DNA from 4 places in the Paenibacillus taichungensis genome. Region 1 is predicted to be linked to each of the others. Evidence: riboswitches for the same ligand, from Rfam matches in the RefSeq annotation. Region 1 holds a riboswitch; each other region holds the start of a gene.
What was found. Region 1 has a riboswitch for cyclic di-AMP ahead of ACR1R9_RS26780 (C40 family peptidase). Riboswitches for the same ligand answer to the same signal wherever they lie in the genome.

Region 1 (7,804 bases):
CTTATCCCGAATCTGCCTGTACAATCAGGTCTCATTACTTCTCCGGCTTCTCTGACACAGGACTCCTGGAAGTTCGATTCCCAGAATCAATATGCCGCCAACGTATACACACGAGGCAAGCTTGTATTACTCGGGATAGAACAACAAGTTGGTGCCAAAACGATGGAGCGTATTCTCTCGACCTATGTAAAGAAATACCGTTTCAAACACCCTACTTCGTCTGATTTTCAAAAGGTCGTGGAGCAAGTAACCCGTTCCTCCTGGACCGATTATTTTAATCAATATGTATACGGTGACGGCATGGCTGACTTTGCAGTGGAGAAGATCACAATCAATCCTATCCTGAAAGACGGTCAAACGTTGTACGAGTCATCCATTACAGTCCAGAAAAAAGGCAGTGAATATAAGAAGGTGCCTGTTCGAATTATGTTCGAAGATGGGAAAACCATGATGAAAGAATGGGATGGCAGCGAGGAGCGCATTACCTACAAACTGACCTATACTTCCCCTGTTTCCTGGGCCATGACTGATCCGCTGTACACGATTGTGCTGGAGAACCATCATATGAACAATTTTCTGAAAGCCGGACTGGATGAGCCAACCAAATCCCGCTGGAGCATGAGTGCAACCAAACTTATAGAAGCCATATTCGGAAGTCTGTCATGGTGAGGTGGATACAGTGAAAGCGAAAATACGTGAAGGCTGGTTTCTCGTCCGTCAGCATATGTTCATTGCAGCACTCTTATTTCTCTATCAATTAGTATGGGGATACTTTCTTTATCGAATGGTTCAATCAGCTGTGGTTCCGCTACTCCTGCGTTATCCCGACCCTGATGCAGGGGAACTCAGTACAATTTTATTCAAAATGGAGAGCCAACTCGGCCTGACAATTAATCCAGAGGTCCATCGCTATTTATGGATTTTAGGGGCTATGCTGCTGCTACGGATGCTAATTAGCCCTCTCATTCAGGCAGGGCTGCTCTACTCGCTCCAGCATTATAATCATTCGGAAGAGCGCATTCCATTCATTCGCGGCATCAAAAATTTGTGGAAACCAATGCTTCTGCTCCACACTATTCGCACCCTATTGCTGCTGCTACCGGCTTATTGGATCGCACCAAAACTTTATTCCATCCTTATGGAAGGTTTTCATTCCCTCCATCTGCTCCTGCCTGGTATTCCCTATGTTGCTGGTTGGATTGTATACGGGTGGGTTATCCATCATGTCCTGCTGTACATGCAGTTTGGTATCTCGGCTCCTGATGGGGAAGGCGGAGCACGTGGTACGTTTCAAGCTCTATGGATTGCACTACGCCAGGTCATCACTCTAATTGGCATTGCCGTACTGCTGGGTGGCCTTCATCTCCTGGTCTTTGGCGCCTTCACTTCAGCTTCATGGTTACTAACGGGCTTAACTGGTCTTATACTACAACAGACGTATCCACTTGCCCGGTGCTTGCTGAGCTTATGGAAGATATGCGCCCATTTCCGGTTATGGCAGTCCAACTCGGTCAAGGATTAACGTGCACAGTTAAAAATGGTTACCATCTATATGTAAAGTTGTTTTCATCAAACACCTTTAAACAAGCAAACCTCGACCTTTCCCCGTCAAAGGTCGAGGTTTTTTTTGCTAATTTTGCTGTTAAACGTTGCCAAAGTGATATACCTCTGTTACAATAATCGCAGTGAGTTTTTAGTAACAACTTTGTAATCTTTACCTTCATATTTGTAACTACTTAAAATTTAATCGTCATTTCTTGATTTCGCAGGTGCATAACTAGCATAGCCAAATTCCTAGCACCTGGGAAGCGGGGGAACCAGTTATGGGTGAATTGATCTTGCAACAGAGGGATCATAGGGGACCTTCAACCGAATCCTTAAGCTAACCTCGCAGGCATTGGAAGGGGTATATCTCTTGTTTAAGAAGAAATTAACCGCAGCTGTACTCAGCATCACATTCGCATTATCGCTTGGAGCAGGCAGCGCATTCGCAGATTCAAAAATGGACCAAGTCATTGATTCAGCAATGGGAACTACATACAAAAGCGGAGGAACAACGCTTAACGGCTTTGACTGCTCTGGGTTCACAAGTTATGTATTCGACAAGCTGGGTATTGATCTGGCTCGCCAATCGAGCTCGCAATTCGACATGGGTGATTCAGTATCCCGTATGGAAATGAGACCAGGTGATCTGGTATTCTTCAATACAACGGGCAAAGGGGTCTCACACGTAGGGATCTTTGTAGGGGATGGAAAGTTTGCACACTCCTCTTCTTCCAAAGGAGTTACAATCAGTGCATTAAGCGAAAGCTACTGGGCTAACCGCTATGTTGGCGCTAAACGCATTATGAGCACGGACGCATATGAGACATTGGCCATCGACTAGGGACAAGCTGAGCAACGTCATGCTGTAACAATAAAACTACTGTAACGAAGCATAATAGAACCGTCTGGTACATTCTCCGCAGGAATGTATCCGGCGGTTTTTTTGTGCTTCGTTTCCTTTAACGTATTCGGGACAGCTATCAAACCTAACTTTAACTTTTTTTTAAAAAGCTAATTTTCGTTGCTTTGTCCGTGCTCTTATAATGTTTTTACCCATCCCACTATAATATAAACGAAATTACCGGAACTTTTGTTTCACTTTTTTTTCAAAAACGAGGACTTGCCAAATGAACGCCTCTTTTGTAGAGTGGAAACAAGCTTAGATATGGAATGACATATGTATATGGACAAATCAGAATCATTATAGCTTGTTCACAATGAGAGGAGCGTGCAGTTGTATGGATGAAGCCCCTGTGACGTTTCACGTTGTGCCCATGCAAGAAGAACATGCGGAGCTCATCTGCGATTGGCAGTATGACCCGCCTTATAATATTTATAGCTGGCTACCCTGGGAGCAGATGAAAGCACTCGAAGTAGAATTCGGCGATCCCCAGCTACGGAAGGAACAATATGTGGTGGTGCTGGGAGAGAATCAACAAATTTGCGGCTTCGCTCAATACTTCCCACTTGAAGGTGTCACCCGCATTGGGCTTGGCATGCATCCGGAACGATGTGGTCATGGTCAAGGAACGGCTTTTGTCTCCGCCATTGTGCAGGAAGCCATTCGCCGGAACCCTGCAAACGAAATCGATCTGGAAGTTCTGACCTGGAATGACCGGGCCATTCGCGTCTATCTCAAAGCCGGATTTGTTACGCAGGATACATACGAACGACAGACACCAAGCGGTTTGAAGCCCTTCTACTGTATGGTCTATGAAGGTCCACGCGGATAAAAAGAGCTTAAAATCACCCTAGAAAGTCCCCGGTTATGTGATTAGTTCAAAAAATTACCACAAAATGCTATGATGTCACTACAGGTTCCGTTATAATGATATGGATAGTTTCAAGTTAGATGATCTTTCATTCTGGAGGGGACATAAGGGATGCACAAATGGATCATGAGCGGGGTATTTTTTGCAGCGTGCGCTTTAGCTATTGTACTAATGTTTACGCTTCCAGGGAAAGAGGAAGTTGCAGAAGAAGCGAAACCGACGATGCCGCAAGTTACAATGGATGCAGGACAGGCTGAGGCACTGGTCAAAGCAAACTGTATTACCTGCCACGGTGATCAGCTTCAAGGGGGTATGGGCCCTAGTCTGCAGAAGATTGGTAGCCAGGACGATGTGGAGAAGATTTATACCACGATTGTCAAAGGTAAAAGTGGCGGTATGCCTTCGTTCAAAGACAAGCTGAAGGATGAAGAAATCGCGAATATTGCGATGTGGCTGGCGGAGAAGAAGTAATCGAAGAAGTCTTTCAAGGCGATTAGTTTGTGGCGGTTCATGTATATTGAGTGTGGGTGGCCTTAGTCACCTCTTGCTCTTTATGCATGCTCTAAACCATGCTGACGCTAGACGCACAACGTAGGCAACCCGTATTCGTATTGCAGGGTTGCTGGATTTATCAATGGTTATACAGAGAAGAGGCTCTTACTCTCCCGTACAGGGAAGTAAGAGCCTCTTGCTCATTTCAGGGATGCTCCGATGATAATATCCACCATGCTGTGACTATCTAGATACATTAGCGTATCCTGCCTGCCCTCCGGCCTCTGATTCAGCTAAAGCAAGCATCGATTACTGGCTCTTTGCCTTCTGCTCGGCAAGGAAAGCCTGCACTTCACGTGCGGACGGCATCCCGGACTGGGCGCCGAGCTTCGTCACGGACAACGCGGCTGCGCCCATGGCGAAGCTTACCGCCGCGTCCAGCGTCTCTCCGCGCGCGAGGGCTACTGCCAGCGCGCCGTTGAAGCAATCGCCAGCGCCGGTCGTGTCGACGGCGCTTACGGCGTAGCCGAGCGCACGGCACGCGCCGGCACGCCCTGCCTGTACGCGGCCGCCAGGCGCTGCCGCGTACACAGCCCCCTCGGGGCCGAGCGTCGTGACGACAGCGGCCCCGAGGGATGCGGCGAGCTCTGCGACCGCCGCATCCACGTCTTCCGGCCGGAGATCATCCCGGCCGGTGAGCACGGCGAGCTCGCTGCGGTTCGGCGTGACAACGTCGACGCACCGCAGCAGCTCCTGGGGCAGACCCGGCACCGCAGGCGCCGGGTTGAGCACCACCAATGCGCTGCCTTCAGCCGCCAGTTGGGCGGCGCGGGTGACCGCGGGCAGCGGGATCTCTAGCTGCAGCAGCACCGCTGCGGCTGCAGTCAGGCTTTTTAACGTATCCGCCTCTTCCAGCATCGCAGGCACAACCTGCCCATTTGCTCCAGGAATGACAATAATCCGGTTATCTCCTTTGGAGAGCCAGATGGAGGCCGTACCTGTAACGGTATCATCCAGAATGCGAACTTGCGAGGCATCCGCCCCGCTTTCCATTAGACTGTGCAGCAGGCGTTCACCAAAACCATCCGAACCTACCGCACCAATCATCGTTGTCTGTCCGCCCAGTCGTGCAGCAGCAACCGCCTGATTGGCGCCTTTGCCCCCGGCCAAATAGTGCAGTTCCTCCCCGCTCACCGTCTCGCCTTCCTCAGGAATGATGTCCGTCTTTACCACCAGATCCATATTAAGGCTGCCTACGACAGCAATAAGAGGTTTGTTCTGATTATCGTCTGACATGTATGTTTCACTCATTTCCGGTAGTGCGATAATAACCGACCCAGGTTATTCCGACCTCATTTTCTCAAAAGCCTCATTATATTGTTGCGCTTCTTTAATATCTACAGATGTGATGCCACCTTCATCCCATGACGTGAGACGCAGTGTGACCGTTGTATAGTCAATTGTAATGAAAGGATGATGATTGAATGCTTCCGAAATCGCTGCGACCTCATCCACAAATGCAATCCCTTTCATGTAGTTGGAAAATACGAACTTGCGGACAATCCATCGTCCCTCTTCCAGTTCCCAGCCTTCCAGCCTTCCCAGATGAGCTTCGACTTCCTCTTGCGTAAAAACCATACGTTATCTTCCTCCCCATATGATGGCTCATCATAGACAACTGTCCATACTGCCACCGAAACCTTTGGTGCTACCTATAGCAACCCAAACGCATAGGTCCACCGCCCTGCGGTTCGCCCGTTTCATGACTATCATCTTACCACGGACAAGCCTCAAATTCCAATAGTACAAATGGCGCTAGATCCACTAACCATAAGGCTTTAGGGAGATTCTCCAACTCAGGTTTCCATGCCAAATATCTTATGGGTACATACTAAATGAGCGGTACAAAAGTCAGCTCTTCTTCCCCAATTAAGATATGAATTCGGTGCTGATCCTTGTCATGAATGACCACTCCACTTCCTACCGGAATGACCGACTCCTCACCCAGTGCATAGAACAGATCTTCAGCGAGCGCCTCATCTACTTCAAGTTGCTCTGTTACACCAAGGCGTGACCATTCTTCCTCATCCATCTCAAAGAAAACATAGCGGTCCGGTATTCGTCCTATAGCCTCTGTCAAATCTGTCAATATTCCTTCATAATCTCGTCCATGCTTTACGCCCATTGGCTTTTCACTCCTATTTAGCCCCTAAGGAGCAGATTTGATCTTATTATACCTGAAAATAACCCTTAAAAAAAAAGGCCATCTGGTCGATAAATACTATACATGACCGTTTTAACTGTTTCTGCAACCCTAAAGGATGCCTAACATTAAACGGATTGCGGTGTAACGTTCGTCCGGAAGCCCGAATAAAGCCGCTTGAAAGGATTCAATTTTATCTCATGGATGAGGTGTATGATGGAAATTTCAACGATTATCGGACTAGTTTTAGGGCTGGTTTCACTTGTAGTGGGTATGTTCCTGAAGGGTGCGCCCCTTATCAACCTGGTTAACAACCCGGCAGCCTACGTTATTATTTTTGTTGGTACGGCAGCAACTATTTTCATGGCATTTCCCATGTCTGAAGTTAAAAAAATCCCCAAGCTATTTGGGGTACTGTTCAAAAAGCAACAACTGATCGACCGTGTTTCTCTAATCGGCACATTTATGGACTGGGCTTCCACCACCCGTCGTGAAGGTTTGCTTGCACTTGAATCGAAAGTCGAAGATATTGATGATCAGTTCCTGCGCGGCGGTATGCGTATGATTATTGACGGAAATGATCAGGAATTTGTAAGTGATGTACTCATGGAAGATATTCATGCTACAGAAGAGCGCCATCGTGGCGGTGCCTTGATCTTCGCCCAAGCGGGGATGTATGCACCAACGCTCGGGGTACTCGGGGCCGTTGTAGGTCTCATTGCAGCGCTTGCCGATCTCAGTGATATGGAAAAGCTCTCGCATGCGATTGCAGCGGCGTTTATCGCGACACTTCTCGGTATCTTTAGTGGTTACGTGTTGTGGCATCCAATGTCCAATAAACTGAAGCGGATGTCCAAAAAAGAGATGGAAATCAAGCTGATGATGGTTGAAGGCTTGTTATCCATACAATCTGGTGTATCCACCATTGCCATTAATCAAAAATTATCTGTATTCCTGACACCTTCCGAACGTAGACAGTTGGAAGAGAAGGAGGGCTCATCAGGTGAAAAAGGCTAAAAAACACGAACCGCATGAAGAACATATAGACGAGAGTTGGTTGCTTCCCTACTCTGACTTGATGACGTTGCTGCTCGCTCTGTTTATCACATTATTCTCTATGAGCTCTATAGATGCAACGAAGTTTGAACAGATGGCTTCCGCACTGAGCAGCGCATTGAATGGTGGTTCGGGTGTACTGGATCATACCTCCATGAACCCTACAGAATCTACTATAGATTTGGGTAAGAACAAACAGCAGCCTGAAGATATCAAGAAGACAGCCGCTCAGATTACAGATGCGCAGATGGCTCAGAAAGAACAGGAAGATCTGGAGAAACTCAAGAAACGGCTTGATCAATATATTCAGAAAAACGGTCTCTCCGATCAGCTGAATACGAAGCTGAATCAGTCTGAACTCAAAATCACGATCAGTGATAACGCCCTGTTCTCCTCAGGCCGGGCTGATGTTAAACCAGAGTCACGCTCGCTGGCCAAAGCCATCTCAAGCATGCTGCAGGAGTTTCCGGAATATGAAGTCGTAGTGTCTGGCCATACTGATAATGTTCCCATTTCGAACAGCCAATATAAGGATAACTGGGATTTGAGTGCCGATCGAGCACTGAATTTCCTCAAAATTCTGTTATTGAATGAGGCGCTGGACCCTTCGAAGTTCACACCTAGCGGTTATGGAGAGTATCACCCAGTCGCTAGCAACCAAACAGATGCTGGACGAGCTCAAAACCGTCGGGTAGAAGTTTCGATTATCCGGAAATATCAGAGTAACAACACGGCC
Region 2 (7,804 bases), 2.1 Mb from region 1:
GGGACACAAGAGTGGCCATCTCCGCACGAGTCAATGACTGATCTGGCTTAAACGTGCCATCCTTGTAGCCATTCATCAGCCCCATCTTGCTTACCTTAGCAATGGCGTCGGCTCCCCAATATTCAGATTTAACGTCACTGAATGCAACAGCAGATCCCGTGGCTTCTTTCTCAGATACCAATGCGAGTATGGTTGCCATCTCTGCACGGGTGAGCTTGTTATCTGGCTTGAACAAACCGCCCGGATATCCTTGAATATACGCCTTGTACGGAATATCCTGACCATCATCCGTTCCTGTTGTCCCGTCAGTAGTTCCGGATTCAGGAGTTGGCGTTGGCACAGAAGGGTCTGAAGGCTGGACGACTGGAGTCGATGGTCCGCCTGGATTGGATGGACCACCTGGATTCGACGGATTCGACGGATTGGACGGATTCGTTGGTTCTCCGTTTCCGTTTCCAGTAGGGACAGTAAATTTCAGTTGATCGACCAGCATAAGATCACCGGATTTCTTCACAACTTTGAGTGTATGCTGACCTTTTGCCAGTCCTGAGATGCTGTAAATCTCCTGCATCATTTGGCGACTCGGACTGTATGCGTTCACGGTTTGCTTCAGTTGTCCGTCGACATAAATATCTACTTCTCCCTGCTCCGGTCCAGTAGGTGTAATCAAGCTTATTCCGGTACCCTTGAAGGTGTACTCGAAGAAATCTCCATCCGCCGTCGTAGAATGTACGTCATTGAGATAATCACCGCCGAAGGAGAAACTGAGATTTAACGTTCCCACAGGCTGGGCAGCAAGATATGTTTTGCTCAGTGTAACGCGGTCGCCATTAACCGTATAATCAGTCCCTCGTGTCAGTTCATTGGAGCCGTTGGTAATGCCCTTAAAGCTTCCCGCCTGGATCAGCAGCGTGACATCAATGTCAGCCTGAGCAGAAGCTAATTTGTCAAAGCTCGCATTCACCGGATTAATCATATTCGGGAGCTCAACCTTGAGCATATCAAGCAGCATAAATCTACCCGATTTCTTGACGGCCTTCAGCGTGTGCTGCCCATCAGGCAAGCCCGATATGCTGTATAGATTCTGCTGTGCCAATCTTCCGTTGCGATACGCACTGACCGTTTCCTTGAATTGACCATCCACATAGATATCCATATCTCCCTGTGACTGGTCTACCTCCGTGAACAGTTGGATCCCTGTTCCTCTGAAGGTATATTCAAAAGAATCACCATTCGTCTCGGTATACTGTACATCATCCTTATAGTCGCCCATGCCTCTACCAGTACTGCGGGACCATGAGCCATTGTATTTAATTGCCGGATCGTCGTTATTGATCAGGACATAAAGAATGCCCGTTGTATCGCTAACTCGAACAGTAAGAGTTTGCGGATCACCAGCACTGAAATTGATAACGAAGTCTGTTGTTCCTACATGCAGTTGGGTGAGATATTCTTTTTTGATGTTCACTTGGTCATCGACCACCGTGTAGTCGTCTTCACTGAGCATTACTCCGTCATTTTCAATGCCAGTTAATGTATTTCCGTTCAATGTGAGCGTGACAGTAATGTCCTTCTGTTGTTCTGTTGCCTTGTCAAAGTCAGCAGAAGCCGGATTAATGGTGCTGTTCTGCTCTCCTGTAGGAATTTCCCTTGTTACTCTAAGCGCATCCAGCAGCATATACTGGCCTGATTTTTTGACGACTTTCAAGGTATGTGAACCGTTAGTCAACCCAGCAGCACTATACTGCACCTGTTGGGCTTCTCGTTCATCATCGGTATAAGCGCTAACCGTTTCAGGCGTTCCATTGTCGAGTGTGACTATCATGTCTCCCAGACCCTTGTCCTTCTCCGTCAGCAAATCAATACCTGTGCCCGTGAAGGTATATTCAAAATAATCGCCGTCATCCTCAGTAAAATGTACATCATCTTTGTAATCTCCGAAACCTCTGCTGCTATTTGGACTCCATGAACCGTTGTACTGAATATGGCTATCATCATCATTAATATAAACCACATCGGTAACAGCAGCCGCATCCATGGAAGCAGCATTTGCTACATTTTCTGTATTCGCGGTTGGGTCAACTTCAGCTTCCAAGTCAGCTCCTTGTTGCGTATTCATATTCGCTGGACCAGTGGTCGAGGAATCCGTAATAGCGATGCTCAGATCCTGTCTGCCATCGATTTGCTCCTTGCCCCCGTTCCGCTTCCAATCTCCACTATAGCGCATGCCCGTATCATCATCATTAACAGCTGATGTACCGCTTAATGCGGTTACCTTAAGCATCCGGGAAGCATGAGGTTCCAGTACGCCGCCACTGAATTCATGATTAAAATTCCCCAGTTCGGAATGGCTCCAGAGATCACGGACCGAAGCCGTACCTTCGAGGCCAATATCACTCCATTTCACTTTGACCTCGGCACTCCGATTGCCCAGATTGAACAGAGCTACATTGTACGTACCATCTCCGTTATTGGCATACCAAACCTGCTGTTTGGTGTCCATGGAAACCGGATGGGCTGGACGACCAGCCTGATTGACCGCAATGACTTCGTCATTCGTCAGCAGTTCCAGCCCATAGCTGTCCAGCCTGGTCAGATCATTACCTGTATAAAGCGGTGCTGAAGAGATTGCCCAGAACGTGGTAGCGGTCTTCCGCTCGTCCCTGGTCAGACCATCCATCGAGCCATTCCCGACATTCAGTGAATCGAAGTCGTTCCAGCCTCCGGGACCTGCATCCCGCCACCAGAGGGCAGCGATGGGGAACAAGCGGGAAATACTCGACCATTCGGTCAATCCCTTACTGCTGTCATAGGCTTCAACATCCCAGTCGATCCTCCAGCCGTTCGCATACTTTTTCCAGAAGTCCACGTAATTGTGGTCAAGCGCCCAGGAAAGCTCAAACCAGATGTTATTTCTGTCCAGGGCTTTGGACCAAGCCTCCACATCACCACGTGCATCGCGGCTCAGGTTATTAATTCCCGATCCTGGCGTCACACTATCGAATTTGACAAAATTGATACCCCACTCTCCAAGAAGATCCGCGATGGAGTCAATGTACTTCTGTGAGCAAGGGTTCGAAAAATCAATTTTGTACGTGTACGAATCCCAAGCATCCATAACAACGAGCGGTTTTACTGCAATATCTTGCATACGACATGCCCCGCCCGTTCCATACACCTCAAGATTTTTATCATAGGCTGTAATGGATAATCCCGGAATCAGATAGATTCCGATCTTCTGTCCATTATTATGGACATAATCGATGACCTCCTGAAATCCATTTGGATAAAGAACAGTACTCGGAATAGGACGGCCGTATTCATCTTCGTCACCGTTCCAGCCAGCATCAATATTAATGTATTCATATCCATGGGCTTGCAGCTTCTCGCGCATGGCATCCGATTGCTTCTTAATACTCTCGGCAGATGTCCAGTTACCCGCCCCGTCATATACTTGCATGCTGTAACTACTCCACCCCATATACGGCTTTTGGGCCAGACTCTTATCTGCTGCTTGTGCCACATTACCTGTCGTTCCCATAATTCCGAACTGAACTGCCGCAATCATGAACACCATGAAACACATTGCCATCCTTTTTCCGATTCGTTTCAAATTATCCCTACCCCCTCTGAATTTGGTCAATCAAATTCCTGTTGATAGCGCTTCCATACGAGAAGAGAATAGTGTATAGTGGATTTCCAGGATAGGTACAATTCGGTATTTTACGTACAATTCACCTGAAATATAGGGGCAAACCGTCGCAGAACAAACATATTTCCATTAATGGATAAATAAACAAATAAAAACTTCATCTTTGCTCAAATTAAGGGAATGGGTTGAAGACAACCAGGATGAGCCATCACTCTAATCCGTAAACAAAGAAAAAAGGTTCCTAGAGTGGCAGTAATGCCATTCTAGGAACCTTTTTTTGTATTACATATGATGCGGTCGAGAGGACTCGAACCTCCACGGGGGTTAGCCCACACGGACCTGAACCGTGCGCGTCTGCCAATTCCGCCACGACCGCGTATGTTGTATCTCCGAGAAATTACATCGCGGCGACAAGAAGTAATATATCATGTGCAGGTAATTAGTGTCAACAAAAAAATAATTCCTTATTTAATTTGTAAAGCTGTACTCATCCATCATTTCATGCAAAACAAAAAACTAAGGCCAATACAATTGATGATAAAAAACTGTCTAAATGAATTATATGTTGGAAGGCCAGTTCCGTACCAGGCATACCCACCTCCTCTTTAATGTTTAGGAAGCTGGAATCCTGCATTTGAAACAGTAGTTACTTTTTTGTCATCTATCAAAACTCAACCTTCGAGTTATTTCTACATAAATAGCGATAATTCCGTTAACATTGAGATGATAAGAAGTGTTCAAGAACGGTTTGACATTTTCGCATTTATGCAATATAGTTTCAAAAGGTTACAAAAACTTAATTATTCATTTGCCGAGTTTCATGTTTGAAAACGGGGGAACCATTTTGGGTGAATTATTCTTATACATAGGAAATATAGGGAACCTTCTACCGAACCCTTAGCTAACTCCGTAGGCATCGAAGGGAGAACAAAAATTTTGAAAAAGCTTATCATCTCCATTTTTGGAGCAGCAGTATTATTTACATCTGGTGCAGCAAGCACAGAGGCAAGCAGTATTAACACCGTCGTTAACAACATGACAGGCATACCTTACAAATGGGGTGGTACTACACTCGCCGGGTTTGATTGCTCTGGATTTATGAGATATATTTTCAACAAATATAGCATTGAATTACCACGCACTTCCCAGCAACAAGCTAAGGCCGGAACGCCGGTATCCAAAGCTAATCTGCGTACGGGTGACCTGGTATTCTTTAATACGATGGGCAGTGGCATTTCACATACAGGTGTATATATCGGGGGCGGACAGTTCGCTCATGCTTCAAGCAGCAAGGGTGTCAGCATCACTCAATTATCTAATCCTTACTTCAACGATCGTTACGTAACAGCACGCCGGGTAACAGGACAGTTTATGTATAACAAAATGCTGGGCAAAATATAAGTTAACACGAAAAGGCTTCGGTTATAACCGGAGCCTTTTCTTTGTCTATCTTTGTCTACATTAATATTGATTTTCTAGAGGTACACAAGGTCATCATCCGTCTTAACCAAAGCTTTTAATGTAAAGCCTTCTGTACTCTCATTGCACCCTGAGACAACGCATGGCCTCCGCCAACTGCTCCAGCCACAGCAACCGTCTCCATAATCTCCTGATCGGTTGCTCCTTTGGCACGCGCTTCTTCCACATGGTAAAACGTACATACCTCATTGTTTGCAAACAGTCCAATGCCCAGCGCAATCAGCTGTTTGGTCTTGGCATCAATCGCCCCTGCCTGAAAGCACTCTCCAGTGAACTCATGATAAGACTTCACCACAGCTGGCAGCACGTCGCTTAATTCACCAATCTGATCTTTATAGGCATGAACCTTATCATTCATCAGTGTCATGGTTACCGCACATCCTCTCGGCTGATATGTTACAAGCTCTCACTGTACCTATCTTCTCTCCCGAGAGGTGCAATTATGCCAAAACATCCATGGTAAATGAACCTAAAAACGCATGTCCTATTCTTCGAGCGGGCTCTTACGTGGTTCGCTGAACAACTGATACTGATAATTCCGATCAAGCTTAACCACACGACGATTCTGACGGCGAATGAGCACCTGCTCCCCGTCCCAGGCCACTACAATGCCTGTCACATCATTGGACTGAATCTCATCCCGTACTACCCTTACTTTTTCACCCGATAAACGCAGTGCATCCAATTCTGCATCACTGATCATATTTATGGCGCCTACTTTCCCAAAAAAATTATTTACAAAAAGAGACCTAAATGAAAAGTCATTTAGGTCTCACGTGACTGTATTGGACTGTCATGTCATTCGAAATATGTCCCGACTGAAAGTTACCGCTGCGCGTGCTCTTTGCTGTCGTTCTTCTCAAACCAAAAATCAAGCACTTTGGCGGACATCACACGTTCTTCAAGGTACTCCACTTGATGCGGTGTAAATTGTTCTTTCCAAGAGAAGGACAACTCTTCGCACAAGCCTACAATCGTCAGCAATTCTGACCAAGCAACGTAGCGTTTGTACCAGAAAAATTGAGGATGTTCAATCATATAGGGATAAAGGTCATCGAATTCCGTATGTTTACAATCCAGGGCACGCTCAAAATGTACTTTCGATTCCGCCAGCTTATCAATAAAAAATTGTTCTGTTGCCGGTTGGTTACCCATGGTGTTGCCTCCTCTCCCTAACATAACCCCATTATAAATGAAATCAGCGGTCATGCAAAGGCATTGTTATAAAAATAGGCACTTTTTCCTTTAAAAAGTCACAATTCGTTATCGTCGAATTGTACAGTGCCATCGTTCAGTGAACGAATGCGCACCAACGCTTCAACCGGGATACCCTGCTCACGAATGGTGCGCGCTCCGGCCTGGAAACATTTTTCGACCACGACACCGAATCCGACCAGTTCTGCACCCGAACGTTCGATAATTTTGATGACACCACGAGCGGCATCGCCATTTGCAATGATATCGTCAATAAACAAAATACGGTCATTCTCATGAATATATTCACGGGACACCATAATATCCGTTACGATCCCTTTGGTAAAAGAAGGTACTCTTTCACAGTAAGCGTCGGGGTCAGCCAAAAGTGTTTTTTTTCGCCGGGCAAATACCAGTGGAACACCCAGTTCATGTGCAGCAGCAAAAGCGACCGGAATCCCGGAAGACTCCACTGTAATGACCCGGGTTACACCACTTTCACGAAAACGAGCGGCAAATTCCCGTCCCATTTCCATCGTCAGTGCAGGGTCAATCTGGTGATTCAGCAGACCATCCAGCTTCAGCACCTGATCCGACATGACTACACCTTCTTGTAAAATTCGTTGTTTCAATACTTCCATAATTTGACCTCCCAAGCCTATCCTATGACGTAAAAGTATCATAGATCCGGCTCTCAGTTCAAGCGAAATTGCCTTTGCTCTTGTTCAGAGCATGTTAAATGACCCTTTGCCACACTTCAATTGTCATGACTTTGACGGGTCAAGCATACCTTGTACCATGGCACCCGCATGTCCAAACTATTCAGGGGCCTGAGAGGGGAAACGCATGAAACAGGCATTTCGGGTGCTGCAGATCGCATTTACATACATTGGAACGGTAGTAGGAGCCGGCTTTGCAACAGGGCAAGAGATATTGCAGTTCTTTACCCAGTATGGCAAATGGGCCACCATTACCATTGGCTTATCGACCATGCTCTTTGTCTGGTTAGGTACAAAAATGATGCTGATTGCCCATGATACCGGCTCGCGCTCTTACGAAGATCTCAACAAGCATCTATTCGGTCATAAAGCAGGAAACTGGATTACATGGGTTACCCTTGTGATACTCATTGGAGTAAACAGTGTCATGCTGGCCGGAGCAGGGTCGGTCTTTGTAGAGCATCTGGGACTTCATTATCAGACCGGACTGATTGTTACCCTTATCGGTACTTATCTGCTGCTTGGACGGGGTATTCAGGCTATTCTACAAATGAACAGTATCGTGGTGCCTATGATGCTCCTGCTCTCTCTGCTTATGATCACCAGCACCATACATCATCCCGGCGCAAACCGATTTATTACATTAACCACGGACAGCAATCCAATCCAGGTCTGGTTATCTCCTCTTTTGTATACTTCATTCAACCTGGCACTTGCCCAAGCAGTGCTCGTTCCGGTGGGGAATCAGATTCGCAGCCGA
Region 3 (7,804 bases), 1.4 Mb from region 1:
GTTGGACCGGGTTACCTCGTTGCCGTTGGATATATGGATCCCGGGAACTGGGCAACAGATATTGCGGGTGGTTCACAATTCGGATACACATTATTATCCGTTATTCTGATTTCGAACCTGATGGCTGTTGTGTTGCAGTCTCTCGCTGGCAAGCTCGGGATTGTCACAGGACGGGATTTGGCGCAAGCCTGCCGCGAACGATTTAGCATGCCTGTTGTGATCGTGTTATGGATCTTGTGTGAGCTTGCAATTGCAGCCACCGACCTTGCCGAGGTTATTGGTTCGGCAATCGCGCTCAAGCTGCTGTTTAACATCCCCATGTTATATGGCGTCATTATTACCGCTGTCGATGTACTAGTCATTCTTTTGCTGCAAAACAAAGGCTTCCGTGCATTGGAATCGCTCGTTATTGTGCTGATGGCCACCATCGCCCTCTGCTTCGGGATTGACCTGTTTCTCGCTAAACCGGATATGGGCGGCGTCATGCATGGTTTTGTACCCAGTGCCGAGATTTTGCAAAATCCAGCTATGCTCTACATTGCCATCGGGATTATCGGTGCAACCGTCATGCCCCATAATCTGTATCTGCATTCTTCCATTGTGCAGACCCGTCAGATTGAACAAACGCCAAAAGGAAAAAAAGAAGCGATTCTGTATTCCACCATGGATTCAACCATCGCTTTAACGCTTGCTCTGTTCATCAATGCAGCCATCCTGATTGTGTCTGCTGCCGTGTTCCATAGTGCAGGTATGACTCAGGTCGCGGAAATTACAGATGCATACCATCTGCTGACACCTCTGCTGGGTACTACCATCGCCAGCATCCTGTTCGGTGTAGCCTTGCTGGCTTCCGGCCAGAACTCAACACTCACCGGCACGTTGTCCGGACAGATTGTAATGGAAGGCTTTCTGAACATTCGTATCCCAGCATGGCTTCGTCGACTGGTTACACGTCTAATCGCAATCATTCCGGCCGTCATCGTAACAGCCATTGCCGGAGAGCACGGAACAGAGGAACTGCTGATTCTGAGCCAGGTTGTGCTGTCGCTACAGCTACCCTTTGCCGTCATTCCACTGGTGATGTTTACGAGTGACAAAAAAAGCATGGGGGCCTTTGCCAACAAGCTGTGGCTCAAAATCATCTCCTGGATTATTGCCGGAGTTATCGTTGTCCTGAATGTGTATCTGATTATCCAAACCATTCTGTTATTCTAAGTTAAACGGAACTACGCAATATTTTGTCTAACTCAAAAAGGCTGATCAACTCAAGTCATGTATCCCTTGAGACGATCAGCCTTTTATATGTTTGAGCAGCCATCTAGTTCATACCAATTAGATCTTAAATACTGCTTGCTCTTATTTAGTTGTCTGAACTTTGAGTTACCATTAGCAATGGAAGAAGTTCCTCCAGTGATTCAACAGTCCAGTCTGGACGCTCTGCATCCGCAAGCTCCGGCTGGAACCTGCCATAACCCTGCAAAATCCTGATCGTATGCATACCTAGCTTCTTAGCTGGAATAATATCATTATCAATCCTGTCGCCGATCATGACCGCTTCCTCGGGTTTACATCCCGCCTGTTTCAACGCTACAGCATACAATTCAGGATCAGGCTTGGACACTCCTTCTTCAGCCGAACAGGCCAGCACATCCACATACTTGCGCAAACCGTAGCTATCCAGCCGATTTTCCGTCCCCGGGCTCTGATTGGCAATGATACCAATCTTATAGTGTTGCGATAACGTCTGGAGAACAGCGTCGGCTGACGCGAAGGGCCGCTCAAGCTCTTTGCGGAACTTTAGCTTCTCCTGTATCTGTTCCCGGTGCCCCTCGTCGCTGATAAGGGTACGAATAGCCAATTTCATCGGCCATTGCTCGTAATTTCGGTAGGAGGCGGCAAATAGTTCTCGCACCGTCTGCATCTCCACCTGATAACCAAGCGCACAAGCTTCACGAACGAACTGACCGATAATATCATCTACCGGCTCCCATTCGTCCACGAGCGTATCCCCCACATCAAAGAACAACCATTGTATTCCACGTACATCCGGCACGCCTATTCCTCCTCGTTAGCCACAGGAAATTATCCCTATTTCCCAAACCATAAAAAAGAAGACCCACCAACATGCATGAGTCTCCTCAAGTTTCCGTTTATTTATGATTTCAATTATAACAGGCAGCTGACACTGGATCAATCACAGGAATAGTACTAGCCACTAGCCATTCAACAGAAACCCAACTTCCCCATTCAAGGAATATACAATACGGTCTGCTCCCATTCCCCGATAGATCCCTTTGGGGTGGCTTTGTTCCGTAATGACACACAAGGACTTGGATGTCCAGGAGCGGCAGATCTGCAAATATCGACAGGTCAGGTTTAGGCTATTTTCAAAAATAAAAACATTGCCGACACTACCTTGCGGCAAAAACCATTTCTGAGCTGCAGCCGTGTTCATGCGAATGACATGCTCCACACCGATTCTCCGGAGCCTGCGCTCTTCCCCTGCACTATTGGTCAGAACGGCAAACGGCATTTTTTTGTACATCAGCAATTTGATAAATTTACGTCCTGCTTCATTTGGAGCAGTCACTAAGATCATCTCTTTATCCATCATTCGTTCCTCCCTTGGCGTGAAAAGACAACAAAAAAGAAGCGTGGGGGACCAAGGCCTCCCGGACGCTTCTTCAATAATCCATAGCAAAAAGACACTATGAACCAGCGTACGGCTTGTTGCCTCTCCCTTTAACGCTTACGAGGTTAGCTGACGGATTCGGGCGCGAGAGTCGCCCTATTTCCGGCTGTCACCGGAAAATTCACCCCATGGATGCCTACTGTCCTGGACAGTTCATCCTGTTGGTTCCCCCGTTTCCCACCCATGAATGAATGGAAACTCAGCGATTAAAACATCGTTCTTTTATAATCAATAATCAGAGCGATATTATCGTTTGTTTCGTTTTTCATGTAAAATTTAATTTAAATTGGAATTACGATATGAATCATACACCCGTGCCATATTGGTGTAAAGTCTGCGCAGATCACCGAATCGACGGATTTTTGCCATTTCCCATCAATAATAGCGCTTACAACGCATCCATTCTCTACCCATCTCATCAAAGCTCTCTAATTCTCTCTTTAGCGATAATTAGGTGTTAAATCAGTCACAGATCATACACGACAGCCTCAAATTGAGTTAAAAAAGCAATATTAATTTTGCAATATTTAATTGCAATCAATATAATAGAAGGAAGAAGAATATGAAATGGAGGCGATTTTCATGTCAGTCTACGACTACAAAGTAAACACCCTTCGCGGTCAGGAAGTTGAAATGTCCAACTATCGTGACAAAGTACTGCTTATCGTGAATACAGCAAGCCAATGCGGACTCACACCTCAATTCAAAGGTCTGCAAGAACTTCAGGATAAGTTTAAAGACTCCCCGTTTGAAGTTCTTGGTTTTCCAAGCAACCAGTTTGCACAGGAAAAAGGCTCTTCTGATGATATTGCCGAGTTCTGTCAGATGAACTATGGTGTCAGCTTCCCGATGTTCGAGAAAATCGATGTGAATGGTTCAAGCGCTCACCCTCTATTCCAGCATCTTACCAAAGAAGCACCGGGTGTACTCGGCTCCAAAGCCATCAAATGGAACTTCACCAAATTCCTTGTGGATCGGAACGGACGTGTTCTGAAACGGTATGCTCCCAAAACAACACCCGATAAAATTGAAGCAGACATCAAAGAATTGCTTAAATAACAATTGAAGGCCATCCGCCCCCGGCAGACAGAATGACATGCATTCAGGGGAACGGGTGACCTTTTTTTGTCTGGACTCATCATTACTGTAAAAAAACATAAAAAAGAAGCTCCCCATATGGGAAGCTTCTTCCTAATCGTTCTTATGATGCGGTCGAGAGGACTCGAACCTCCACGGGTATACACCCACTACCCCCTCAAGATAGCGTGTCTGCCATTCCACCACGACCGCATGTCGTAAATAATCGGCAACAGAATTGATTATACCCGGTTCATGTTTAAAAGTAAAGCATTTTTATAAATATCATTTTAACTGCGCTTTCCCTTCCATAAATCGTATAATCTCGTCATTTTCTCCTACGAAGTGCATATGATTAAATTTGATCTCGTTTGTATATCCGATTAGGCTGATTACTCTACTTTATTTGTAGTGCCATCCTTTACATCCCCTCAGTTTAACATAACTCATAAAGTTATATAAAATAACATTAAACAGATTAAACATTTAAAAACCAAGAAACTGTTGACAAAAAGCGGATATTTATGTGAATATATATATCATATAATTCGGATTTACGAACATAAAACGAACTAAAAAGGAGTATAAATGTTATTTAATATAACATTTAACGAACGTAGGAGGCGAAAGATCGTGAACCGTGGGAATAAGCTGCTCGATTACGTCAAACTGCTTGATTCCTCTATCCAGGTTGGAGGCTTCACCCATTCCTTCGGAATGGATACCCATATCGCTGAAGGTACCATTCGTAACGCCGAAGATCTCGAATCATTCATGCGCTGTCAATTGCACCCCAGCATCGTGCGTCTGGAAGGCATGGCGATTAAAGGCATATATACTGCCGCAGATCATAATGACGCATGGCGTACAGCCCTCATCGACAAGCTCGTCCATGTCCAGCGGACACCAGTCAATCTTAGAGAACACGCCTCCACAATGGGCAAACGACTGATTAAGCTGGCTCATGCACTCCACCCCTGGATTGATTTTAGCCATCTCGAACAAACCCTGGCTAAGTATGAATCCGTCGGCTGCCTCTCCACCGTTCACGCCTGGATTAACCACCACCTCGAAATCCCTGTCGAGGAGGCGGTCCTTGGTTATCTGCATTCAGCCATGAGTGCCTGCATAACCGAAGCCTCCAAAGTGATTCCTCTTCATACCGATACAATCCAGGACCTGCTGGTTCGCCTGGCCGCAGATCTGGAGCATGAATGGCATACCGTCAGCGCCTCCGCTGCCGATGGACCGGTACAACCAACCTCAATGTCCATGAAAACGTTGTTCCCAAGCTTCCACATGCTTGGAGCAGGGCTTCACGCCTACAGAGCCTAATCTGTCCCCATCCCTTCATAACCCGCCTCCTCACACTGTAAAAATATAAAAAACACGCCGCAACCTCCTTGCTGGCGTGTTTTTTATGTCATTTATTTTGTCTATTTAACGCATTTACGTCATTTAATATCTTAAAATACACTTTTTTACGTCTTTTTTAATTGTTAGATGACGCAAATACGTATATAATAAAATATACAGCTCGCATATCTATATATTTTACACCAAGAATAACCAGCTGAACACTACATTCCAACGAGGGGTGAACCCTTTTGAACAAAAAGAAACCTGTGACTCCTTTTGGATGGGCCATTAAACGACGACTAACCGAACTCCAGGTCGACCAAAAGACATTTTGTGAACAGTATGGCATTCCGCCATACCGTCTGTCCAATCTCATTCACGGCACACGCAAAGCAACCCGGTTCAGGCACCAGGTCGCTGACATTTTGGAAATACCAGATGATTTAAGATAAAATTTCTGCCAAGGAGGAGCTCATTTCATGAGATACTTAATATCCGATCTGGAGAGATTATCGTTCCAGTCCATGCAGCACCAGCTCATCATCGTCGACCACAACTGGATCATTCGAAGCTGCAACACCGCTTGGCAACACGGACTCGGGCAGCTGCTTCCAAATCCAAGCGTTACAGGCTCCTCCAGAACAGCACCTGAACCGCCTCATTACCTTCACCTTATAGAGGGGTGGACATTACGCGAGGAGAAAACAAAGAATGCGAAAATTGTTCAGGAGTTAAAAAGTATCACTGCACCTTTTAAAGACAGTTATACATACGACATCGCCGTCCAAACTGTCCACAACGAACAGCGGTGGTTCCGCCTGGAACTCACCCCATTGATTCAGGCCGACCCATCCCTGCTGTCTGATCTCGCATTGATTGCACACACGGATGTTACCGAACAGAAACAGACAGAACGCCAATTGAAGAAGGCCCTGTCTGAAGTGCGTACTTTGCGTGGACTGCTTCCCATCTGCGCTGTCTGCAAACAGATCAAGGATGAACAGGACAGCTGGAACTCTGTTGAGAGTTATTTGGAGAAACACACTCATGCCGAATTTACCCATGATATCTGCCCGGATTGCATCCGTAGATTATATCCGAAGTACTCCAACATTCTGGACAAGCGTTCCTGAACTCACCCTACACCAAGAACCCTAAGCTACACAGACAGATGATGCTCAAACTGCGACATATCCAGCTCTCGCGGTGTGCCTTGCAGTGCAATTGCCCCTTTGTCCATTACATAGATATAATCTGCAGCACCGCGCACAAAATCAATACTTTGCTCCACCAGCAAGATGGAGATTTCACCCTTTGCCTTAATTTGCAAAATGACCTGCCGGATATCCTCTACAATGGAAGGCTGGATGCCTTCTGTCGGCTCATCTAGAAGCAATAATCCCGGCCGGGCAGCCAGTGCGCGGGCAAATGCCAACTGCTGTTGCTGCCCACCACTTAGATCACCACCCTGTCGACCATACATCGTGGCAAGCACCGGAAACATCGCCAGCACATCCTCTGGGAACGTCTTTACACTCGCTGCACTTGTCTCCAGACCCAGCAGCAGATTTTCCTTTACTGTTAGCTGCGGGAAGATTTCTCGCCCCTGCGGCACATATCCAATCCCCGACCTGGCCCGTTTGGCCGGATCGTGGGTGGATAATTCCTGACCTTTCCACTGAATACTTCCTTTGCGCGTTTTAAGAAGCCCCATCAACGTCTTCATCAAGGTGGTTTTCCCTACACCATTACGCCCCATCAGGCATACCACCTGACCTGGCTCAACATCCAGATTTACACCGCGCAGCACATTGCTCTCCCCGTAGCCGGACTCAATTCGTTGCAGCGACAGCATGGTCATCCCTCCTTTTGCCCAGATACACTTCAGCCACTCTCGGATCTTCCTGCACTTCCGCCATCGTACCTTCTTTTAGAAGCTTGCCTTCATGCATCACTGTCACTTTGGCTGCATACTCACGAACAAACTCCATATCATGCTCCACTACCACAACAGACCTTTCTCGCGCAATCTCTTGCAGTAGGCGGCCCGTCTTGTGTGTTTCCTCGTCCGTCATCCCCGCTGCCGGTTCATCCAGCAGCAATACACGGGGTTCCTGCAGGAGCAGCATGCCAATCTCAAGCCACTGCTTTTCCCCATGTGATAGCGCCCCTGCACGTGCGTCCACACGGCCCTGCAGACCAATCTGGAGCGTAATCCGCTCCATGGCTGGACTTATTTTTGAATACCGTTGAATACCCAGAGCCTGTAAAGGAGAACGACGATTCTCCGCAGCCAGCATCAGGTTCTCCTGCACGGTCAGACCAGCAAAGATGGACGGAGCCTGGAACTTGCGCCCTACCCCTTTTCGAACAATCTGGTGCTCCTTCAGACGTGTCAGATCCGTACCATCGGCCATCTTCACTGTACCGGACAAGGGCTTGGTTTTGCCGCAAATCACATCCAGCATCGTTGTTTTCCCCGCACCGTTGGGACCGATCAGAAAATGCAGATCATGTTCATGCAGCTTCAGATTCATGCCTTTGACCGCAACAAAACCGCCAAATGCCACCGTTATTTCCTCAGCTACCAGGACTACCGGAACATCAGTAGACTTTTGGTTTTTCCTGACTGACTGGAACATGCACAACCTCTCCTCTCCGTTTCAGCAAGCGCAC
Region 4 (7,804 bases), 2.8 Mb from region 1:
CTTCATCAGTGCTGCCAGTTCATCCTCAACAGCCTGATCTTTGCCCAGCTTCTCGAACTCATCATCCAGCGATTTTCCTTTTGATGACATCTCATTGCTGGCTTCGGCCTGTGCTTCCATCTGCATCATTTTTTCTTCCATGCGCTTCATGCCGGCACTTGCAGTGTCGGAGCCAAATCCGTTCAGCGCCTTGTTGATTTCGGTTTGAGCTTTTGCAGCGTTGTAGCGCGCAACCAATGTTTCACGTTTGTTTTTCATTTGCGTCAATTGTTTGCGCATTTCGTCCAGCTTGCCACGAAGGTTATCGGCAGAAGCCTTGTTTTGATCATAGCTTGTTTTGTACTCGGCCATCTTCTCTTCAGCGACCTTCTTCTCTTCCAATGCCCGACGAGCCAAATCCATATTCTGTGCACGCGCTGCTGTATGTGCTTGCTCCTCACGTTTCTTCACGAGAGCTTCCTGTTCTTCAAACAGCTGCTTGAATTTCTTCTCAATGGCGATTTGTGCAGCAACAGCTTTCTCCGCATCTTCCAGATCTTCCTGCATATCCCGGATATATTGATCCGTCATTTTGATCGGATCTTCTGCCTTGTCAATAATAGAGTTAATGTTAGACATCGTTAAATCGCGCAATCGTTTGAAAATGGACATTATGGTATTCCTCCTAGTCGATAGTTCATCCTTGTATATAATCATACATACGTGGCAATGTTCTACTCGTTTCAATTTTAACAAAAAAAATCATAAAAAACGATTTTAGCGTGCTTAGCCTAAATGGAACTATTGAATCAATCGACCCGTTTGGCACAGCTCTTCATCAAGCAGCTTCTCTGCAGTCTGCACAATCTCATCAATCTGCATCCGCGTAATTTCATCAAAGTGAATTCCCATTATTACGGTAACGGTTACCTTTAAATGAAGGGCAGCCTTACGTGCCAGTCTCTCACACAACTCTTGTTCTTTATGCCCTGGAATATGCACCGTAGCCCCACTCACTCGTTCACGGTCTGGATAAAATGTGGCTACTGCTCCAATATGTGATCTTCCTCCAGTTACCATAAACACTTTGTCTTCCCCTGCCTCAATCACCTGTAAACGAACGGAGTTTAAATCGTATGTACTCATTTTGCTCCACCTGTCCTTTTCAATATGTATATGTATGGTGGAATTATGGCTCCGATTTAATGAATCAGCAGTGAAACATCTCACATCATGCATAAATACGGATGGCCCCGGGCATACCAAAGAGAACGCAATTTGGGAAAAGGAGGCACGAACATGCGTATACGCCTCATCATGTTATCCATCATGGTCATTCTTCTGGGAGGAAGTTATACTCCTGCTCAGTTATGGGCTTCTTCAAGCCCGCAAACCGAACCTGCTTCGAAGTCTGATTCTCCTGAAGAAGAACAGTTGACTCTAGGACAACTCAGACAGAAATATGCGGATACGTTCAAAACCAATGGCCCCTCAACAAAAAAGGTCGCTCTGACTTTTGATGATGTTCCTGATCCACGGTTCACACCGCAGGTGCTGGATATTCTAAAAAAATACAAGGTGCGGGCTACGTTTTTCATTGTAGGAAATCGCGCTGAGAAACATCCGGATCTGGTGAAACGTATGATAAAAGAAGGGCATATTGTGGGCAATCACAGCTACAATCACCCGGAATTCAGCAAGCTAACCATGAATGCATTTCGCAAACAAATCTTACATACCGGGGATATTATTCGAAATCTAGCGGGTTACACTCCCAAAATGATTCGTCCACCCTATGGTGACATTAACGAGCAACAGCTCCAATGGGCAGCCAAGCAACATTACAGCATCGTGAACTGGAATGTTGATTCTCTGGACTGGAAGGGCCTCTCCAAAGAGGAAGTCAAACAAAACATCCTGTCCGCCGTCAAACCAGGTTCCATTGTTCTGCAGCATGCAGGAGGCGGTGTAGGATCGAAGCTGAGTGGTACGATCGAGGCGTTGCCTGAAGTTATTGAAGAATTGCGAAACCGCGGGTACGAGCTGGTGACTTTGGACGAAATGCTGGAACTGCCAAAGGGTAAATAGATTTGATACGGCAATGGATATTCAAAAGGGTGCTCTTCAATCACATTATTGTGATTGGAGAACACCCTTTATTGTTTAATTTAGATTAAGTTGGAGTCACATATGATGATGTGCAGCTCGCTTTGATTTTATTTCAAAATGTAAAGTTCAACATCCTGAATACCAAATGTGCTCACGGATTGCTTGCTGCCAGGAATAAAGATATCGATCTTGTGTCCTTTAATGGCACTGCCCACATCACGAGCCGTAGCGACAAATGCCTGTTTTGGCAGTCCTGGATGTGTATGACCTGTCACCAGTACCTTTGTACCCAATGGAATGATACTTGGGTCTACTGCAATGGTACCCAATTCAAGCGGATTACCGAAGTAATCCACAGCACCCCATCCTCCATTTTCGGAAGCATCAGCGGAGTATGCTGTTGCTTTGACGTCGACAGCTTTGCTGTAATCAAACGTTTTTCCCCAGGCTTGTACAACTTTACTATCTGCATTAACGTCAAGGCTTGCGGCAGTTACCGTTTTGGCCTCCGTTTTTGCTGCTGCAGCAGAAGCTGTGTTCGTTGTTTTACCAGGGATCGTAATTTTCAAACCACCATAAATGTTGTAAGCTGAAATGTCATTATTAGCTTTAATAAGAGCGTTAAGTCCAACTCCATATTGTTTGGATAAGGTGTAGAAGGTATCCCCCTCTTTGGCCACATGAACTGAATCAGCATGAGCCGGAACGGCCTGAATGAGCATTGCTGCTGTCAGCAAAGCTGTTGCTGTTTTGGCTATACGTTTCTTGTTAATCATGGTCTTCCTCCCTCATTATGCCTGCGAAGTTAGTTGTCGGATTCGGATGGAGGAAACCACCCTATAGGTTCAATTACATTTAAGAATTTATGTAGCCCTAATTCACCCCAAGCCGTGTGCAAATAATTCTTCCCCTAGCACACTCTGCATCGTTACATCCCCCACACTCCCAACTCCGGAAGTTTCGGCAGGAACAAATATATCACAATTTTGTAACCAGGGGTTGTAGTAAATGTTACCATCTGGCTAATTCACTTCAATATTCAGGCTGAATTCAAGCCGTTTTTTCAAATAAATGTCTATTTGAGCTTTAATCATTGATGACAGAAACGTTACTTTTTATGTAATTCCGTGCGTATCCTTACATAACAAAACAATCCCTGCCGACGGTTCGTCGACAGGGATTGTTGAGGGGATGAAATTCTCATCCAAAGTATAGATTTTGCATTTTCATCTTGATCTTCATCCTTATTATTGGATGGTATTAGAGCACTTTAGCGAGGAAGTCACGTGTACGTGCATGCTTGGGCTCGCCAAACACTTCAGCAGGCGTTCCTTCTTCTACAATAACCCCGCCATCCATGAACAGGATACGGTCTCCTACTTCGCGTGCGAAGCCCATCTCATGGGTTACAATAACCATAGTCATGCCGCCCTCTGCAAGCCGCTTCATGACATCCAGTACTTCACCGACCATTTCAGGGTCCAGTGCAGACGTTGGCTCGTCAAAGAGCATGACATGCGGCTGCATCGCAAGCGCTCTTGCAATAGCGATCCGTTGTTTCTGTCCACCGGACAGCTGATTTGGATAAGCGTCCTTTTTGTCAGACAGGCCAACCGTCTTGAGCAAATCTGCGCAGATTTGTTCCGCTTCTTGTGCAGATTGTTTTTTCACTTTAATGGGAGCAATCGTAATATTCTGTTGCACCGTTTTGTGCGGAAACAGATTGAAATGCTGGAATACCATCCCCATTTTTTCACGAGTTGCATTAATGTTATGTTTGGGGTCAGTGATCGACACACCTTCAAAATTAATTTCGCCTGAAGTCGGCTGCTCCAGCAGGTTCAAACAGCGCAAAAATGTACTTTTCCCCGATCCGGACGGACCGATGACCACGACAACCTCGCCTTTGCCAATTGTTACATTAATGCCCTTGAGCACATCGTTATTTCCATATGATTTGTATAATTGTCTAACGTCTATCACTTGCACTCAACTTCCTTTCCAGTCGACCCAGCAGCTTGGACAAAATGAACGTCAGCACAAAGTAAATGGCCGCTGCAATCAGGAATGGATTCATTCCTTGGTACGTAATGTTTTTGACTACACTTGCCTGGTACATAATGTCCACCATACCAATAACCGAGATGATCGAGGATTCCTTGATAATAGTCACGAATTCATTACCGATCGCCGGCAACACCGCTTTGAACGCTTGTGGAAGCACAATGAAGCGCATGGCCGCACCTCTACCCATTCCCAGGGAACGAGCTGCTTCCAACTGGCCTCGATCCACACCCTGTATACCAGCACGGAAAATCTCGGCAAGATAGGCACCACTATTAATGGATAGTGTGATAATCCCCGCCTGAAGAGCCGAGAAATTAATCCCAAAGGTCAATGATACACCGTAATAGATAATCATCAATTGTACCAGCATTGGCGTCCCACGAATGACCTCAACATAAGCTGTTCCGATCCAGCGCAAAATGGCGAAGTCATGTAGACGGAACAGACAGATGATTAAAGCGATAATTACCCCGAATATTACACCGAGTGCAGACAGTAAGAGGGTGTAACCTACACCTGTTGCATAAAAGCTTTTGTACTGCCAGAATACTTGGAAAATGTTTTGTTTACTCTTCTCTGCCATCAACTTGCTTGCTTCAGTAACCATCTGATCGATTTTATTTTCGCTTTTCAGACGTTCGAGCGTTCCGTTCACTGCATTCAGCAATTCCGTATTGCCCTTACGTATCCCGATTGCCGCTTCGGCCTGCTCTTCATCCGGAATAGCTGGAGCTAATCCAATCACGTCATCCAGGTAACCGGCAGCTACTGTATCCTCAACGATTGCAGCATTTACACGATTGGTCTGCAATTGCAGTACGATATCAGATATTTTATCAAGTGCTGTCAATTTTGCGCCTGGGATCCCCTGGCCAATCGTTTCCTGAATGGAGCCTTTTTGGACACCAATTTTTTCATTTTCCAGATCAGCCATGGTTGGATATTTATCTTTATCCGCACTGCGAACCATGATGACTTGCTTTGATTTATAATAGGTATCGGAGAAGTCAATGCTTTGTCTACGATCATCCGTTGGCGTCATTCCCGAGATGACCATATCCACCCGACCACTCTGCAACGCAGGAAGAAGTCCGTCAAAACCCATATCCTCTATTACAAGTTCTGCGCCAAGATCGGCAGCAATTTCTTTAGCAATCGAAATATCAAATCCGACAATTTGGTCTTTACCATCAATCACTTTATGGAATTCATATGGTGCAAAATCGGCACTTGTACCGAGCACCAGCTTTTTACTGCCTGAATTGCTTGTAGTTCCCGTTGCCATCGCAACAGGTGCAACCGTAGTTAGCAAGACCACAAAAGCTAGCAGCATCATGGTGTAACGACTAATCAATTTCAACCCTGTTCTCCCCTTATAATACTTTGTATGCTTTCTGTTGTTGATGCCTGAGTCATTATAAAGTAGAATGCATGATTATGCAATGCATTTCGACAGGATTCGATTACAGCCCGTTTCTGAAAAATAACCGCAACTATGATATAATTATTGAATTATTTTCATTTTTGCTTAAGGAGTCCATCATGACACATACCAAAACACAAATACTAACTGTTATTGACCAATATGCTTCCCGTTTTAAGGAGATTTCATCATACATTGGTGCCAATCCCGAACTTGGTAACGAAGAATACCTTGCTTCTGCTCGGTTAAAAGAAGAAATTGCCTACCATGGTTTTTCTGTAGAAGCTCCTGTCCTTGGTTTGGACACCGCATTTATCGGTACGTATGCTGCTTCCAAACCAGGTCCGACGATTGCCCTGTTATGTGAATACGACGCACTTCCGGAAATCGGTCATGCTTGTGGGCACCATCTAATCTGTATGATGAGCATCGGGGCTGCGGTAGGTCTGAAGTCCATACTGGATGAAGTCGGCGGAACATTAAAAGTGTTCGGTACGCCAGCGGAAGAAACGCGTGGGGCCAAAGTGCCTATGGCTGAAGCAGGATTGTTTGATGACTGTGATGTCGCACTAATGGCGCACCCTTATTACGCCTATGAGAAATCTGGCAGTTCCCTGGCTATTGATGCTGTACAATTTGAATTCCATGGGAAATCTTCACATGCTGCTGCAAGTCCACATGAAGGCATTAACGCCCTGGATGCAGTAATCCAGACGTTTAATGGCATTAATGCGTTCCGTCAACAAGTGAAAAGCACGGTTCGTATTCATGGGGTTATCAATAGCGGAGGACAGGCAGCCAACATCATACCTGACTACGCTTCAGCACAATTCTATGTACGTGCCTCGACGAGAAAAGAGTTGAATATTCTCACTCAACGCGTAATTCAGATCGCGGAAGGTTCTGCTTTGCAAACGGGATGCCGGCTTGTTACATCTAATTATGAGACTTCCTATGATGAGATGGTCACGAATGAATCGTTATCTGCTGCTTTTAGTGCTAATCTGCTTGAACTGGGTATTTCTCAAGAGGAGATCGTGAGTGGTAACGACCATGGTTCTATGGATATTGGTAACGTATCCTTGCGTTGTCCTGCGATCCACCCATATATCCGTGTTGTGGACGAAGTTCATACGCTTCATTCCATTGAATTCCGGGATCTGGCGTTACAGGAACGGGCCCTGGACGGTATGATCCTTGGAGCCAAGGCAATTGCTGCAACTGCTTATGATGTTCTTACACAGCCTGGGCTGCTGCAAACCATTCAAACAGAGTTTAAGCAAGCAAGTCGCTAAGTTTTTCGCAAAATGCTGCGTATTTGCAGCAGGGTGTTCTGCAGGACCTGCATTTCGGGTCTTAAGGAGCACCCTTTTGTTTTATCATTAATACGTATATACGGACACAAGCTGGAAATGCTGTGAAAAGAAAACGTTGAAAAGTGTTGAAATACTTACATTTAGCGGCTGCTCTAATGGTTCACATGCTGTCTAACTTGGTTATTTATAGCTATAACTTTATCTTGAGCTCAGGAGGTGTTGTCATGCTGCTCGAAGCGATGTATCACGTTCCCCGCGATAAATGGGCTTATGCTTATAATCCCTCGACGATTCACCTGCGTGTACGAACGAAGAGAGACGATGTACAATATGTGACTGCACTGACTGGTGATAAATACGATTGGAATGGAACCTATAAGGAAATTCAATTGGAAAAAGCGGCTTCCGACAATATGTTTGATTACTGGGAAACTGCAGTTAAGCCCAAATTCAAACGTCTGACTTACATCTTTCGCATAACCGCCGGTACCGAAAATATTTATTTGGCTGATAACGGAATTCATTATACTCCCCCGTATCCTACAGGAGGATATTATGAATTTTCCTACATTCATGAAATTGATGTATTTAAGGTTCCCGAATGGGCTAAAGAAGCTGTGTTCTACCAAATCATGACCGAAAGGTTTGCCAATGGTAATCCCGATCTGAACCCGGAAGGAACTCAGGAATGGGGCGGCCGACCTGAACTGGATAACTACTTTGGCGGAGACCTGCAAGGTGTTCTCAATCACTTGGATGATCTGACTAAACTCGGTGTTAACGCCATCTACTTTACCCCTCTGTTCCAAGCAAACTCTTACCATAAATACGATACCGTTGATTATAAAAAAGTAGACCCTCAATTCGGGGACAATGAAATGCTCAAAAAAGTAGCAGAACAATGTCATCG

Region 2: another riboswitch for cyclic di-AMP. It lies ahead of ACR1R9_RS16870 (C40 family peptidase); the one in region 1 lies ahead of ACR1R9_RS26780 (C40 family peptidase).
Region 3: another riboswitch for cyclic di-AMP. It lies ahead of ACR1R9_RS20260 (hypothetical protein); the one in region 1 lies ahead of ACR1R9_RS26780 (C40 family peptidase).
Region 4: another riboswitch for cyclic di-AMP. It lies ahead of ACR1R9_RS08585 (3D domain-containing protein); the one in region 1 lies ahead of ACR1R9_RS26780 (C40 family peptidase).

What each region holds. Positions count from the first base shown of each region.
Region 1 covers NZ_CP194720.1:5,923,331-5,931,134, forward strand. The annotation lists gene ACR1R9_RS26770 (M1 family metallopeptidase) at 1-669, shown strand, start outside; gene ACR1R9_RS26775 (hypothetical protein) at 680-1,522, shown strand; cyclic di-AMP (ydaO/yuaA leader) riboswitch at 1,775-1,912, shown strand; gene ACR1R9_RS26780 (C40 family peptidase) at 1,916-2,386, shown strand; gene ACR1R9_RS26785 (GNAT family N-acetyltransferase) at 2,784-3,278, shown strand; gene ACR1R9_RS26790 (c-type cytochrome) at 3,429-3,788, shown strand; gene rbsK (ribokinase) at 4,119-5,105, opposite strand; gene ACR1R9_RS26800 (4a-hydroxytetrahydrobiopterin dehydratase) at 5,151-5,447, opposite strand; gene ACR1R9_RS26805 (hypothetical protein) at 5,701-5,994, opposite strand; gene motA (flagellar motor stator protein MotA) at 6,229-7,029, shown strand; gene motB (flagellar motor protein MotB) at 7,016-7,804, shown strand, end outside.
Region 2 covers NZ_CP194720.1:3,809,870-3,817,673, forward strand. The annotation lists gene ACR1R9_RS16860 (X2-like carbohydrate binding domain-containing protein) at 1-3,613, opposite strand, end outside; tRNA gene ACR1R9_RS16865 (tRNA-Leu) at 3,945-4,028, opposite strand; cyclic di-AMP (ydaO/yuaA leader) riboswitch at 4,452-4,583, shown strand; gene ACR1R9_RS16870 (C40 family peptidase) at 4,589-5,053, shown strand; gene ACR1R9_RS16875 (carboxymuconolactone decarboxylase family protein) at 5,169-5,498, opposite strand; gene ACR1R9_RS16880 (hypothetical protein) at 5,616-5,834, opposite strand; gene ACR1R9_RS16885 (hypothetical protein) at 5,957-6,286, opposite strand; gene ACR1R9_RS16890 (xanthine phosphoribosyltransferase) at 6,385-6,966, opposite strand; gene ACR1R9_RS16895 (YkvI family membrane protein) at 7,172-7,804, shown strand, end outside.
Region 3 covers NZ_CP194720.1:4,480,804-4,488,607, forward strand. The annotation lists gene ACR1R9_RS20250 (Nramp family divalent metal transporter) at 1-1,215, shown strand, start outside; gene ACR1R9_RS20255 (HAD family hydrolase) at 1,361-2,053, opposite strand; gene ACR1R9_RS20260 (hypothetical protein) at 2,216-2,614, opposite strand; cyclic di-AMP (ydaO/yuaA leader) riboswitch at 2,732-2,907, opposite strand; gene ACR1R9_RS20265 (glutathione peroxidase) at 3,275-3,751, shown strand; tRNA gene ACR1R9_RS20270 (tRNA-Leu) at 3,900-3,982, opposite strand; gene ACR1R9_RS20275 (urease accessory protein UreF) at 4,403-5,104, shown strand; gene ACR1R9_RS20280 (Rha family transcriptional regulator) at 5,377-5,580, shown strand; gene ACR1R9_RS20285 (hypothetical protein) at 5,608-6,261, shown strand; gene urtE (urea ABC transporter ATP-binding subunit UrtE) at 6,288-6,983, opposite strand; gene urtD (urea ABC transporter ATP-binding protein UrtD) at 6,961-7,770, opposite strand; gene urtC (urea ABC transporter permease subunit UrtC) at 7,733-7,804, opposite strand, start outside.
Region 4 covers NZ_CP194720.1:1,844,864-1,852,667, reverse strand. The annotation lists gene ACR1R9_RS08600 (PspA/IM30 family protein) at 1-651, opposite strand, end outside; gene ACR1R9_RS08595 (hypothetical protein) at 781-1,125, opposite strand; gene ACR1R9_RS08590 (polysaccharide deacetylase family protein) at 1,279-2,067, shown strand; gene ACR1R9_RS08585 (3D domain-containing protein) at 2,196-2,864, opposite strand; cyclic di-AMP (ydaO/yuaA leader) riboswitch at 2,867-3,064, opposite strand; gene ACR1R9_RS08580 (amino acid ABC transporter ATP-binding protein) at 3,349-4,071, opposite strand; gene ACR1R9_RS08575 (ABC transporter substrate-binding protein/permease) at 4,058-5,515, opposite strand; gene ACR1R9_RS08570 (M20 family metallopeptidase) at 5,698-6,873, shown strand; gene ACR1R9_RS08565 (alpha-glycosidase) at 7,119-7,804, shown strand, end outside.